DNA from 2 places in the Paenibacillus sp. XP01 genome. Region 2 is predicted to be linked to the other one. Evidence: predicted binding sites of a transcription regulator. Region 2 holds the regulator's gene; the other holds the start of a gene.
What was found. Region 2 encodes NrdR, which represses ribonucleotide reductase genes. Its sites were predicted from a motif close to AACACNATATATNGTGTT; they were not measured.
Positions count from the first base shown of each region.

Region 1: the regulator NrdR is predicted to act here: its motif matches at 4,922-4,939, upstream of SNR34_RS29090 (anaerobic ribonucleoside triphosphate reductase).

Region 1 is NZ_CP139481.1:6,454,601-6,462,343, forward strand. It holds gene SNR34_RS29065 (catalase) at 1-854, opposite strand, end outside; gene SNR34_RS29070 (winged helix-turn-helix domain-containing protein) at 1,092-1,898, opposite strand; gene SNR34_RS29075 (Fur family transcriptional regulator) at 1,874-2,269, opposite strand; gene SNR34_RS29080 (GGDEF domain-containing protein) at 2,548-3,666, shown strand; gene SNR34_RS29085 (aldo/keto reductase family protein) at 3,767-4,705, opposite strand; gene SNR34_RS29090 (anaerobic ribonucleoside triphosphate reductase) at 5,019-6,980, shown strand; gene nrdG (anaerobic ribonucleoside-triphosphate reductase activating protein) at 6,977-7,486, shown strand; gene SNR34_RS29100 (glycoside hydrolase family 3 C-terminal domain-containing protein) at 7,698-7,743, opposite strand, start outside.
Region 2 is NZ_CP139481.1:2,053,227-2,060,969, forward strand. It holds gene SNR34_RS09510 (MntP/YtaF family protein) at 1-551, shown strand, start outside; gene coaE (dephospho-CoA kinase) at 561-1,157, shown strand; gene SNR34_RS09520 (lytic transglycosylase domain-containing protein) at 1,154-1,717, shown strand; gene SNR34_RS09525 (alpha/beta-type small acid-soluble spore protein) at 1,817-2,035, opposite strand; gene nrdR (transcriptional regulator NrdR) at 2,149-2,616, shown strand; tRNA gene SNR34_RS09535 (tRNA-Ala) at 2,830-2,902, shown strand; gene SNR34_RS09540 (hypothetical protein) at 3,199-3,675, opposite strand; gene SNR34_RS09545 (hypothetical protein) at 3,888-4,298, opposite strand; gene SNR34_RS09550 (SDR family NAD(P)-dependent oxidoreductase) at 4,798-5,517, shown strand; gene SNR34_RS09555 (helix-turn-helix domain-containing protein) at 5,780-7,432, shown strand; gene SNR34_RS09560 (iron-hydroxamate ABC transporter substrate-binding protein) at 7,547-7,743, shown strand, end outside.

The DNA.
Region 1 (7,743 bases), 2.5 Mb from region 2:
ACATCCTCCGGCCATGTTTTAGTCGGGTCCAACGGGTCAAAGGCGAAATCGTCCATCTGCTCCGGCGTCAACAGCTGCACCATGAGCCTCCACTGAGGGAAGTCGCCATTTTTGATGTGATCGTACAGGTCGCGGGTCGCATGGTTGAAATCCTGCCCCTGCACTTGCGCGGCCTCTTCACGGGAGAACGTGCGAACGCCTTGCAACGACTCCCATTTGTATTTGACATAATGAACCTTGCCCTCTGCGTTGATCCATTTGAAGGCATGCACGCTGAATCCGTCCATTTGCCGGTAGTTGGCTGGCGTGCCGAGATCGGAGAATAACCAGGTAAGCATATGCGTGGATTCGGGCGATAGCGTCATGAAGTCCCAATACCGGGACGGGTCCTGGATGTTCGTATCCGGGGCCGGCTTAAGCGAATGGACCATATCGGGGAACTTTATCGCATCCCGGATGAAGAACACCGGCAAGTGATTGCCCACGATGTCGTAGTTCCCTTCCTTCGTATACAACTTCACGGCAAAACCGCGCGGGTCACGCGCCGTCTCCGGCGAACCCGTGCCATGGATGACCGTGGAGAAACGAACCAGCACCGGTGTCTCGGTACCCGGCTCCTGCAGGAAATCCGCCTTCGTGAATTCCTTCATGCTCTCTTCCAGCCTGAATACGCCATGGGCTCCTGCACCTCTGGCATGCACGACGCGTTCCGGAATCCGCTCCCGGTCAAAGTGAGCAATTTTCTCGATCAGGTGGTAATCCTCCAACAATGTGGGGCCCCTTCTCCCTGCGGTGCGCGAGTTTTGGTTGTCTCCTACCGGTGCGCCTTGGTTGGTGGTCAAACGTTCTGTCATATCATGCTCCTCCTTATTCAGTCATTATCATGTGGGGTATGCCACGCCATGGGTGTATATCAAATTCATATGCAAATGGGTCGCATTTGAATGTACATTTAGACTAGATCTAACTGTTAAATCGATTCTAACATGTACCCTATCGGCTTGCATGAGATTCGCATGATTTTACGATGAGATTTGGGCGTTCTTCATGAATGAAACATGAGCATGGATATGGGCAAAAAAAAGAGCGGACTAATCCGCCAGGCGGTAGCCCACTCCTCTTACCGTTACGATATATTGCGGGGAAGCCGCGTTATCCCCCAGCTTTTTGCGCAAGCTTTTGATATGCACATCCACCACGTTGCTTCCTCCGGTAAAGTCCGTTTCCCAAATGTCGCTGAGCATTTCCTCGCGAGAGATGACCGCGCCTTTGGCATCGATGAGCTTCAGCAGCAAATCGTACTCCGTTTTCGTCAAATGAATGCGGGTGTTATCCCGCTGCACGCTCATCTTCTCTCGATCCAGCCATAAATCCTTGAAGCCGATGCGATGATCCTCCTCCGGCAAAAACGCGCGTTTGGGCAATACCGGACTATTGCCGATCATGCGCTGTACGCGGTAAAGCGCCTCCTGCGGACGGGCCGGCCAGACCAGCAATTCCTCCTGCAGCATTGGCCCGCTGGCGTTGCCGATCATATTTTCCCCAACCAGGTACAAACATGGCGTAACATGTTCCGCCTCGCGGTTCAAGCGGCTGCTGATGCCGGCAAAAGCATCGATGGTTCCAGCCACGGACAGATCGTAGATCAACAGGTCAAATACAAGACGTTCATGCAGATCCGGTTCCCACCGGTGAAATACCAGCACATCAAAGCAGCTGTCGGTCAGTGCTTTGACGAGTTCATGCACCTGGCCCGGCATCGGGCTAATCAGAATGACGCGCCGCGTAACGGGGCATGCCTCTACCATAGGCACTTGTTCGGACAAAGCCGGCTTGACCCGCAGCGGCAAACGGCGACCGGACAGCTTTATTTTCACTTGCCCCGTTTGTTCCTGCATTCTTCGCAGACACCTCCAAAGACCACGTGAGCATGGTCGATTGCATACCCGGTTTCGTCGGCCACCTGCTTCAACCATTCGGGTGGAACCACGGTCATGACTTCATCCACTTTGCCGCACATTTCGCACATAATATGTTGGTGGTCATCCATCCGGGCATCGTAGCGGCTTGCCGCTTCTCCCAGCTTCAGCTCGCGAATCAGTTCCTTCTCGGTCAAATACCGCAGCGAGTTATACACCGTGCCGTAAGCAAGGTTATATCCCTGCTCCACCAATCGGTTCATGACGTCCGCCGCAGTCGGATGATCTTCCGAGTGGCGAACCACATCGTAAACAGCCTGTCGTTGTATCGTCAAATTTAACGTTCTCACAGCCATTCTCCTTTACTCTATCCATTCAAACCGCCCAAAGTTCACATAACTTCAAGCGGCCATTATATTGTTTTGAATCATCATAATCAATTTCAATTTAGATTAAGTATAAATCTTTATATACAAAAAAGTCAACAAAGCCTCCGTTTTCGGTAATCCCTGCCCTTTTTCAACGTTTTTCACCACCATCCGCCTCTATATCGCGGGATAATATGGTTCGCCACCAGCCCTTTTTTCATATAGAATAAAAGAATGTGCGCTGAGAGGAGGAGAGTTTGTTGATAAGCACTTTTTTCGTAAATGTCTGTGTCATGATCACCTTTATGTACATATCGGGAATCCTTGCTAAATTTTATGGTATTCGCATTTCCGAGCCTTCGATCCGTACTCAGCTCATCGGAGGCCTATTGTTCGGAATCTATGGCACGGTGCTTATGAACTACTCTTTCCCTTTGAACGAAACGACCATCGTTGATCTGCGCCATCTTGCCGTCGTTACCGCTGCCGTATATGTCGGCGGCATGGCTTCAGTTGTGTCCGGGCTTGTCATTGCCTTGCTGCGCATCGTCTTGTTTGGCGTGTCCTCTTCTGCCATCGACTCGGCTTTTGTCTTGACGATCATCGGACTGACGGGCGTATATTTCCATTATGCCTCCTGGGCCAGATTAACCAAAATCATAACCATGAACCTGCTGGGCTTGTCGCTCATCTTTATTATCCTGATCATGAACACGTCAAGCATAAATTCGTTGATGAAAGTGTATCCGCTGCAGATGGCCATCTCCTTTATCGGGGGATTGTTCATTTATGTCATCGCGGAATTTATCAATAAATCGAATGAACTGCTGTTCCAATTGGAACGGCGGGCCTCCACGGACCATCTGACCAACCTGGGCAACCGCAGGCAGTTCGAAAAATCGCTGGAACTCCAGCTTCAGCAAGCCAGGCAGCATAACCAATATCTCTCGCTTCTCGCCATCGACATCGACCGTTTCAAAAAAATAAACGACAGCTACGGCCATAGTTCAGGGGACGCCGTATTGAAGCAAATCGGGCAATTGCTCCTGAACCAGGCGAGGCCGACCGACCTCGTTTCACGAAACGGCGGCGAGGAATTCGCCGTATTGTTGATAGACTGCAATGCACATCAGGCCATGGCCATTGCAGAGCGCATCAGGCATGCCGTCGAAAAATACGTATTCGCCCTGCCTGACGGCAGCACCGTTCGCCTCACCGTGTCCATAGGCGTTGCCGTCTTTCCGGATCATTGCGACGAATACGATGACAACGACCTCTTCGAACACGCGGACCGTGCATTGTATGAGGCCAAAAATACCGGCCGGAACAGAGTATGCTCCATTCCGAAGCCGATCGAACTGCAAACCGGCGAGTGCTGACCCGCCCGACTGAAACAAATATGAAGGGATACCCCGAGACTGGCGCTCGGGGTATCCCTTTTTCGATCGTTTAGAGGCCGATCACGCCTTTATGCGCAAATCAGGCCAAAATGCGTTCAATTTCGCCGATGATTTCCGCGTCCAGTTTGATGCCTGAAGCTGCCGCGTTTTCTTTGACCTGTTCAGGACGGCTTGCTCCCACGAGCGCGCTGGACACGTTACTTTGGCGCAAAATCCAGGCCAAGGCCAGCTGCCCCACTTTGATCTCCAGTTTGTTCGCAACCTCGATGAGCCGATTCACTTTGGCGATCTTGTCGGCATTGATTTTGCCTTCGTCCCAACCCAGTTTCGCAGCCCGGCTGTTCTCCGGAATGTCGGATACGGATGTGTATTTGCCCGTCAGCAAGCCTTGAGCCAACGGCGAATATACTACTTGTCCGATGCCTTTGCGCTCGCCGAGCGGAATGATCTCTTTCTCAATGTAACGATCAAACATGTTGTATACGGGTTGGTTCACAACGATATGATCCAGCAGCAAACGATCTGCCGTGCCCAGCGCGGCCTCCATCTGCGCTGCCGTCCACTGGCTGACGCCCACGTACAGCACTTTGCCATGACGCACGAGATCATCGAGTGCACGCAGCGTTTCTTCGATCGGCGTCTCCTCGTGATAGCGGTGGCAATAATATATATCTACATATTCAGTTCCTAACCGTCTCAGGCTGGCCTCGCACTGCTCCATGATGTGCTTCCGGGACAAGCCCTGGTCATTGGGGCCGTCGCCCATTTTGCCGAACACCTTGGTGGCCAGAACGTATGAATCGCGTGGACGTGCTTTTAGCGTCTGTCCAAGCAGCTCCTCTGCCGCTCCGCGCTCATACACATTCGCTGTATCGAAAAAGTTAATGCCCTCATCGAATGCGGTTTCAATGGAGCGAACCGCGTTCTCGCGTTCCACATACCCGCCATATGTCAGCCAGCTGCCAAGGCTGATCTCGCTTACTTTAAGTCCGCTTTTGCCCAGTCTGCGATATTCCATTGATTCTACATCCTCCTCATGCAATAGGTTATGGATAAAGTTCCCTTTCCATTTTACCGCACATTGCGCAAATAAACAGTCCAAAGTTGTCCATGAACCCAATAGGATCATGTCCCTGGGCGGCATCCATCTTCAAATTCGAAATTTTTTTATCCGTGCAGCGATGGGGAATACGGCTCCCGAGGGCGAGACAGTGTGATCATCCTCACACCCAAAAAGCCTATATATAGTTTATAAATAGGTAATGTTCATCTATATCTAGTATTCAACGACATAACTTTATAGATCAATGGATTATGGGAGGAATTTTGATATGAGTACGCTTGAACGCGTTGCCCCGCCGTCCCCGGACCTGCTGTCCGATCTCGGGCGGCGAATCATCGGTGCGGAGGATGCGGATACACTTCGGGAAAATGCCAACCTCAATGGCGATTCCTTCAGCGGAAAAATGAGCAGGCTCGGTTCGGAAACGGCGAAATGGCATGCCATGCGCCACGTACTGCCCCGGGAGCTGTCCGAAGCGGTGGAGAACGGCGATCTGTACGTGCACGATCTGGACCAATACGCGCTTGGAACGACGAACTGCATATTCATTCCGTTTGACCGGCTGCTCGCTTCCGGTTTCAACACGGGCAACGGCTCGGTGCGTACTCCGCAAACGATCATGTCGGCCATGGCGCTGGTTGCGATCATTTTCCAGTCCCAGCAAAACAGCCAATACGGCGGCGTCTCGGCCAACAAAATCGACTGGGACCTGGCGCCTTACGTACAGCGCTCCTTCCGCAAGCATTACCGCAAAGGACAGCGGCTGTTCGGGGAACAGGCCGCGATCGGGGACGAGCAGCTGCATCTGGATAGCGAGCAGGCACAGCGCGCCTGCCCGAAAGCCTATGCGTTCGCCTGCGAAGAAACGGAGCAGGAGACGGGACAGGCCGCCGAGTCGCTGATCCACAATCTGAACACGATGAGCAGCCGGGCCGGCGGGCAGATTCCGTTCACGTCGCTCAACTACGGGCTGTGCACGTCCGCCGAGGGCCGCCTCGTTTCCCGGTCGCTGCTGGAAGCGACCATCCGCGGGCTGGGGAACGGCGAGACGCCTGTGTTCCCGCAGCATATTTTCCAGTGCAAGCAAGGCATCAACCAGGCCGAAGGAGAGCCGAATTACGATCTGTTCCGGCTCGCGATCACCTGCTCGTCACGGCGGATGTATCCCAATTTCGTCAATGTCGATGCCTCCTTCAACTTGCCGTATTACCGGCCGGAGGACCCCGATACGATCATTGCAACCATGGGCTGCCGGACGCGCACGCTGGCCGATCGTTTCGGGCGCAACCGCCAGAGCGGCAAAGGCAACCTGTCCTTTAATACGATCAATCTCGTTAAATTGGGCATTCGCTTCGGCATTTGCCAGGGCACTCGGGCCGTCGCCGACCGCAGCGGATTCTATGAGGCGCTCGACTCCGTTATGCGCAATGCGGTTCGCGGGCTGCTGCACCGTTACCGCATTCAGACCGGCCAGCCCGCCAAAGCGTCGGACTTCATGATGCGGGAAGGCGTATGGGAAGGCGGCGAACGCCTTGCGCCGGATGAACCGGTGGCCGACCTGCTGAAGCACGGTACGTTGTCCGTCGGTTTCATCGGGCTTGCGGAATGCATGACGGCGATGTATGGCCGCCATCATGGACAGGACCCGAGCATCCACCAGGAAGCGCTGAACGTCATCCGCACGATGCGGGAGTTCTGTGATCGCATGAGCGACGCCCATAACCTGAATATTACGTTGTTCGCAACACCTGCGGAGGGCCTTTCCGGCAAATTCACCAAAATCGACCGGGCCAACTATGGCCTGATCGAAGGCATCAACGATCGCGAATACTACACCAACTCGTTCCACGTTCCGGTCTACCACGCGTTGCCGGCCTATCGCAAAATCGAACTGGAGGCTCCGTTCCATGCGTTATGCAATGCCGGAGCGATCTCCTATATCGAGTTGGACGGCAATGTACGTGCCAACACGACCGCGTTTCAACGCATCGTGCAATTTGCCCTTGCCCAGGATATCGGCTACTTCTCCATCAACCACCCGATTGACCGCTGCACAGGATGCGGTTATGAGGGGGTCATCGGCGCAGTTTGCCCAGGCTGCCAGGCCCATGAGGATCAGGTACATATCCAGCGCTTGCGCCGGGTGACCGGTTACCTGACCGGGGACTATAAAGTGCGCTTCAATGCCGCGAAGCAGGCCGAGGTCCGGGATCGGGTGAAGCATAAATGAACCTGTTCGGCTATATCCCCGAATCGGTCAATGAGGGACCGGGTCTAAGGGCCGTACTGTTCATCAGCGGATGCCGCCATGCCTGCCCGGGCTGCTTCAGCCCGGACTCGTGGAGCTTTCGGGCAGGAGAGCCTTTTACGGCAGAGCGGCAGCGGCAGATTTTGCAGGAAATCGCGGACCATCCGCTGCTGGAAGGAGTTACGTTATGCGGCGGCGATCCTTTTTTCTCCGCAGCGGAATGCAGCGCATGGGTACGTGAGCTTCGTACTGTCAGGCCGGACCTTAGCGTGTGGGCGTATACCGGATTCGTCTACGATGAACTGATCGCCGACCCGGCAAGAGCCGAGCTTGCCCGGCTGTGCGATGCGATCATCGACGGCCCTTATCTGGCCGCAGAACGGGACATTTCGCTGCCTTACCGCGGCAGCCGAAATCAACGGATCATTGACGTAAAAGCCACCTTGGCCAGCAATCACATCGTTATAATGCAGACGGATGCATTGTAACGGTGTTTTTTTGTTTAATTATTGCATTGGCATAGCACCATTGATCCGCCCTGAACGAAACCAACCCCGACAGCTGAAACATTTTGGGCAAAAGACTGGTTACGCCGGAGGAACGGTAAGGACGGCAAAAAGGCAGAGCCCCTGACTGCAGGAGCTGCTGCCTTTTTGCCTCGGCATATGACGCCTTGATGATGAATAACTAAAAATTCGGTTATCGGATTTCGAAATAACTGATCCGCACACCGGCGGACAGCACA
Region 2 (7,743 bases):
TCGGCATTGGCGGCTGGTCGCTCCTTCAGCTTGTACGAAAGAAGAGCAAAGATTCGGCCGAAGCCAACACTTCCCTTGAACAGGAAGGGATGAGGGCGTCTTCGGGATATGGAACGGAGATTTATGGTGGAGAAGAACAGGTGACCAGAAGGCAAAGTCAGGTCATGGCACTGGAACTGGAGCAATCGGCTTCAGGCGGATCATTGGAACGCATGGTGTTTACGTTGGAACTGCGCAAGCTGGGCGTGGTGATCCAGATTTTGCGCAGTCCCTCCAAGGCGGATATCGACAATTCGGGCAGCATATCTGCCCAAGAAGCGATGTGGCTCGGCATAGCGTTGTCACTGGATGCTTTTGGTGCCGGACTCGGGGCTGCTTTGCTGGGGTTTCCGACGTTCTGGACCGCATTGGTGATTGCGCTGTTCAGCGGGGCGTTTCTTTCGCTCGGGATGAAGGTGGGATTGCGCTTTGCCGACCTGCGCTGGATGCAACGTTTGTCGGTGCTGCCTGCCATTTTGTTGGTGGCTATGGGAATAATGAAGCTGTTGTGAGGTGAAACGATGAATATGGGCTTAACCGGCGGGATCGCAACCGGAAAAAGCAGTGTTTCCGCCTTTCTTGCAAGCAAGGGGGCGTTGATCATTGACGCAGACGTGATTGCCCGGGAGGTTATGCTGCCCGGGCATCCGGTTTTGGCTGCCACCGTGCAGCGGTTTGGACAAGCCATATTGCATGAAGACGGTACGTTGGATCGCAAAAAACTGGGCAGCATCGTTTTCGGGAACCCCGAAGAGCGAAAAGCGCTGGAAGCGATCACGCACCCGGCAATCCGTCAGGAGATGCGGGAGCGTGCCGTCGCATATCGGACAGAATATCCGGACAAGCTTGTGGTATCGGATATTCCTTTATTGTACGAATCGGGATTGGAGAATGGGTTTGACGAAGTTATGGTTGTATATGTCCCCCGTTCCGTGCAAAAGGAAAGACTGATGATTCGGGATGGATTGACGTCAGAGCAGGCTGATGCACGCCTTGGGGCGCAAATGGATATCGAACTGAAAAAGCGGCGCGCAGATATCGTCATTGACAATAGCGGTTCATGGCTTGAGACGGAAAAGCAGTTGGCAGCGTTCTGGCATCGTAAGGGTCTGTCATGAAGCTGCTGCGCAAAAAGAGAGTGCTGCTGCTGCTGTTTGTGTCATTTGTGCTCGTGTTGTTCCTGAATACGAACTGGATGGCATGGTTTTATCCGATCCAATACAAAAACGAAATTCGGGCGCAATCGCAGAGTTATGAAGTGGACCCGTTTCTGATCGCTTCGATTATCCGGGTGGAAACGAATTTCAAAACAAGCAAGGAATCCAGAAAAGGCGCCATCGGTTTGATGCAGCTCATGCCCGATACGGCGAACTGGATCATGGAACAGGCCAAAATTCCGCATACCTCGCTGGACGAGCTGAAGCATGAGCCGGACAGGAACATCCAGCTGGGAACGTGGTACTTGAAAAATTTGTCCGAGCAATTCGATGGCAATCCCATCGCGATGATCGCTGCATATAACGCAGGTCCGGGCAAGGTCAACGAGTGGCTTAAGAACGGCGTATGGGACGGAACGTTGGAGTCGATCAAGGATATTCCTTTTGGAGAAACCCGGCACTATGTACAACGCGTTATTTATTATTATAATCAATATGTAGATATCTATGATACGTTCTAAAAGAGACAGAATCCGGATGAAAAGAGCAAGAAAAACAGAGTGGCCGGCATGCTGCCGACCACTCCGTGCTCCTCTGTATTACGTATTCCCGAACGGATATTAGTATTGACCTGCCAATTGCTGTTCTGCAATTGTTACCAGACGCTTCGTGATGTAACCACCGATCGAACCGTTCTCGTAAGAAGTCATGTTACCTTGGTATCCGTCCTGTGGGATGCTAATTCCGAGTTCTTGAGCAACTTCGTATTTCATTTGCTCGAGAGCTGCGGAAGCTCTAGTTACCACCAGATTATTGGAGTTACCATTGCTTTGGGCCATTGCTGTTCACCTCCTCGCGGTTGGTAAAAGTATTATGTGTCCAAGCTTCGATTTTCATTACGAATGTCTATAGGGAATTTGTTCCAAAAGAAAAACATGGGAAGTGATCTGATTTGAAATGTCCTTATTGCGGCTACTTGGGCACTAAAGTGCTGGACTCAAGGCCGGCCAACGAATCCAAGTCGATTCGGCGCCGCCGCGAATGCGAGCAGTGCAGCCGAAGGTTTACTACGTTTGAAATGGTGGAGGAGACTCCGCTCATCGTGATTAAGAAGGACGGAAGCCGGGAGGAATTCAGCCGGGACAAAATTTTGCGCGGTTTGATCCGTGCCTGCGAGAAACGTCCGGTTTCCGTCGAAACGTTGGAAATGATGGTTTCCGAAGTGGAGAAATCGCTGCGCAATACGGCGGACGCCGAAGTGGAAAGCCGCCAGATCGGCGAATTGCTGATGGAACAGCTGTTTCCGGTGGACGAGGTGGCCTACGTTCGATTCGCCTCGGTGTATCGCCAGTTCAAAGACATCAACATGTTCATGAAAGAACTGAAATCGCTGCTGTCCAACGAGGACATGGAAGATTGAAGGCTTAAAGTGAAGGGTTGAGGGAGAAGAGCAGTCCAGAGTTATCGTTACACGTTGTGCATAAAGGTTGTTCTTCTCCGATCACTTTAGGGTTAGGTATGGATTGAAATGAATTAATTTTTAAAAAGATGTTGACAACATGGGCTGAATTTTATATGATATAGAAGTCGCCTGAAGCAAACGATATGGCGATGAGGAATAAATACATATCCTGGGGCCTTAGCTCAGCTGGGAGAGCGCATCGCTGGCAGCGATGAGGTCAGGGGTTCGATCCCCCTAGGCTCCATACATATTGAACTGTTGAAACCCTTTGTATATAAGGGTTTTTCTTTTTTTCTGTGATATTAAAATGAGTCATTCTACATTTTTTCTCAGTTGGGGACAGGTTGTGTTTAACTTGCAATTGTGATTTGCATCACGGTTCAATTTTTCAATTGCGTGTGTATACAATATTTCTCGTAGAATCAACCTTTGATTGAGTAAATGAGTATTTTATGTCTGTAGTACGTTGAATAGTGGTGGGCCAATGTCTGTGATTCGAATTTATAGTAGGTAAATAGGAAGGAAAATTCTTCTCCGGTGCTATTTTGGTTCTATGATAAATCGTTGCCAAGAACCAAGACATGGAAAATAGCCTCGTAAGTAGTTTTGACTACTCATATCAACACCAATATAGTGTTGTTGAACTGGTGAAAAGATGACATTCCAGCTAGTTCCATCTAATGTTTCAGTATGAAGTGTGAATTCTTCAGTTGGACCAGCGCCTGCTTCGCTTGCTGTCAACCACCCATACTTTATTGAAACATAACGTTGCATGCTAGGTGAGTACAAATTGAAGAGTCTGCTGTCATTTCCTCCTAATTGTCGCATTTCAAATTCTGCCAATCCATCGGAGTTGGGTTGAAATGCAATAAGTTTGTTGACATTGTTTGCGCCTGGCTCTGCAATGACGTATTGATTTGTTTCACTGAAAAGTATCGACACTTTCCCGTTAATTGGTAAGTCCATTGGTTCTTGCCGATATCCAAAACGAATCCAGTAACGTTGATGGTAATACATTGTAAAAAACCTCCTGAAGCGTATTTTTTACACACTGTATGTATCAGCGCTTGCCTAGGTTCGGGATACTTAATTGTATAAGTCAGGTTCGCCCTCCTAGGCTCCATACCAAAAGAACCCGCTAAACACAAGGATTTCCGAGTGTTTGGCGGGTTTTTGCTATGTAGAAATTTGTTTGATTTCATGGTCGTGGTCATACACTAACCATTTTTTTATTCTGTTATATTTATTTCTTTGGCAAAAGATGTTGGAGGAATCGTATCCAGATGCTCTTTATCAGCAACAAAATTGATTTTCGCCCCGATCTTCAGGGCATTAAAATCATCTTTTCCCGGTGAGATGTTTTTTAGATCCAGCCATTCTAAGTTATATTTATTCGCCTTTAAAATCTCTTGGACGGTCTGACCCGTAATTTCTTCTAGGTTTGACTGTAACTCGGGATTTTTTGTGTCCAACGCAAGAAGAATTTTCTTTTGTCCCTTTGACTCCTGTTTTGCAAGAACAATAGCCTCAGATGTCTTCAGTGCATCTTGCGGTTCTTTTGATTGGTTAGCATGATCACCTTTGCCACTGCAACCTGTAACCATAAGAACCAAAATGAAAACAGACAATATCGATTTCATTTCCCTTTCTCTCCTTCCCCAAAGGTACTTATTACATAAACTGAAAAAACATCCACACGTTAACGGAGAGGCAGAACCAATCTGAAGAAGCGTAGCGTTCGCTTAAAAGCTTTCTGAAAGAAAGCTTCATCGGAAGCATAGTCTGTTCACCGGATTTTCCCCTTCAAAAAGGGGATTCGAAAAATCTGGGATAAACAGCGATCGGAAGATGGTACTGCGCTCGCAGTGGTCTAGTGTGATTGATTATTGCGCTTTATTAGACGGTTAAAGGGATACGAAGGTTGCACTCAAACGAAAAGGAGAGGTGGTTAAACCAACAGCGTGTAGTAAAGTCAAACGACAGCCTGGGGCCAGGAAGAAAGGTTAAGCATCCGTCCCCAAGATCGTTTCAGTACCGAATCCAAGGGTAACGAGAAACGATCTTTCTTTGTTCGGGAAATCCATCCAGTTATAATAGATTAGAAATCAAACATATCACTTTCATTAAAAGGAGAAATAGATGAAAAATTATATCATTTTTGGCGCCAGCAAGGGATTGGGCGATGCATTCGTCAAAGGGCTGCCGGAGCAGGGGGATCAAGTATGGATCGTGTCCCGGAGCAAGCCGGGCAGCTTGGCACTGAACGATGGCGTCAAACGGACATGGATCGAAGCGGATCTGGCGCGGCCGGATGCAGCACGGAAAATAACGGATGCTTTGGCATCTGAACCGATCGATGTTCTGATATATAACGTGGGCATTTGGGAGAAGGCAGGATTCGAGGAGCATTACGACTTCGAGAAGGATGACCCGGCAGACATCGCCAACATCGTTCATGTGAATATCACCACGACCATCACTGCCATTCAGGCGTTATTGCCGAACGTTCGCATGTCGGGGGCGGGAAAAATTATTCTGATCGGATCTACCGCCGGATTGGAGCATACGAATAATGCACAAGTATCGTTTGTGGCCTCCAAATTCGGACTGCGCGGCATCGCCAATGCTCTAAGAGAACATGTTCGCAAAGATGGCATTGCGGTAACCTGCATCAATCCGGGAGAATTGGCTGCCGCAGTCCCTTATGAGGAAGGGGCGGACAAGGCAATTGCCCTGTATGGGGGAACCCGTATTCCGGTTCAGGACATCGTATCCATCGTTAAATGTATTGTCAGTCTCTCCAGCGCAGCTTGTGTAAAGGAAATCCATGTTCCGGCGATCACGGATTTGAATGCATGACGGACTGAAGTTACGCGATCCGCGCCAAAGACATCAACTTAAACACGCTCCCTGCAGCGTGTTTTTTTGCCATTCGACCCGTTAGCCCATATACTTGCGCCGAAGCCGCAAAGCGAAAATGATGTATTCGTCCCAAGGTTCGAATGATAAAATAGATTACGGCTCTGCCAAACGGGATATTCCCGCTCGGGCAGAGCCAAATGAACGGACTAATCCTTAAATCATACACTTACTGTCATTAACGATACGGAGGAAACCCTCAATGAAAAACTCTGAGTGGTCGGGATCATACTTTCCCAATTTTGTGATGGAAGGCATTCAATCCCTATACTTCACTTCCAATCGGCCGCTCCATACCATTCATGAATATGTTCCCGTGCTGCTGGCGGTAAACAGCGGCGCGGGTTCGCTGCAACGGGAACAAGAAACCTATGAATTGTCGCAGGGCACGTCTGTTTTGCTTCCGCCAGGCACCAAGGCGGTCGTGACGGCCGGGCCTGGACAGCCATTGCACATATATATGTTGACGATCAGCACGCAAGCGCAGGCATGCGCGACCCATGAGGGCTCCATGAGCCGGGTGAGCATGATTGGTTCAGCCAAAAACGTGGAGTATTTCATCGACGCACCGGCGATTGCGGCCCGGCTGGAAGAACTGTTTATACATCGCTTGCCCGAAAGCGAGACCCGGCATATGCGCAATCAGATCGTATTTCACCAGGTCTTGCTAGCATTGCTGGAACGTATGGAAAGCGGGGATTCTTTTTCCGATCTGCCCTCGATGGAACGAAGCTTGGCCTATATGGAAGGCCATTTCAACGAAAAAATTACGACAGAGCTTTTGTCCGAGATGGCCGGGGTCAGCCGTTCACATTACTCCATTTTGTTCAAGCAGATGACCGGATTCTCTCCGAACGAATATTTATCCAAGCTGCGCGTGCATCGGGCCAAAGAATTGATCATTGGCAGCACGTTATCCCTAAGGGACATTGCGTTAAAGGTAGGCTACAAGGACGAATTCTATCTCAGCCGCCGTTTCAAACACCAGACGGGAGAAAGTCCCTCATCCTATAGTCGATCCCGAAACGTTCAACGGGCTGCAGTATGGTTTGCGCCATATGCAAGCCACCTGTTTTTGCTTGGCGTGGAGCCATCCATCGTTATTTCGGAAAGCAGCGAATACGTAAGGGCAGATGGTCTGCTGACTCCGCAAACCGTGCGATTTATTCATATGGACACCCCTCCCGAGCAAATAAAAGCTGCTTTGCAGGAGGAAAACGTCGATTTGATCATTGCTGCAAAGCAACATCTGCAGGAGACCGGTTTGACTGCCGAGCAATTGAGATCGGTCGCCCCGATCATTGAGGTTCCATGGATGGAACTTGGGTGGAAAGAACATTTGCGTATGATTGCCCACGCGATTCGAAAGAGCGAAATAGCAGAGCGTTGGTTAGCCGATTTCGAACAACAAGAACGACGGGCAAGGGAGACGGTGCAGGAGCAGAAGGTGGTTGATGAAACCGTAACCATTGTCGTCATCAAACCGGAAAGGCTGCAAATTTACGGGGCAAGGAATGCAGGTTATGTCCTGTACCATTCGTTGGGATTGCAGCCTTCGGCAAAGATTGCCCAGGAAATAGAACATTTCGGGGATGAGTTTCATTCCGTTTCCATCGAACGATCCGAACTGAAGGAGTACGAAGGAAATTGGTTTCTGGTTATGGTGTTCCCGGATGAGAAGGGGGCTACCGCCCATGCCGAGCGGATTTTTGCCTCCGAGGAATGGCAAGGTCTGAGCGCGGTTAAACAGAATCGGGTGCATGTGTTGGATCAAGAGGAATGGATTCCGTATAATCCCGTTTCTGTTCGTCTTCAGCTTGAACGGGCGCTCAAGCTTTGGGCGGGGAATCAATAATGCAAGTCATTTTGCAAACAAAAAGGCATGGTTAGCTTCATTCGCCATGCCTATAATTAGCTATGTTAATGAGAATGATTTTCATGTTCAAACAAAAAGGGGAGAGAGTCATCCATGAAAAAGAGTTTTGCGCCTGTATTACTTGCCTTGATGATGCTGCTTGCGGCATGCGGAAACAACGGCAGCGAGGATGCCCAAGCAGGCTCCAGCACAACGGAGGCGGCAACTTCGTCCGCGTCCACCGATTCGGCCAAGTCGGGAGACACCTTTGTATACGAGTCCGAGAATGGACCTGTGGACGTTCCTACACA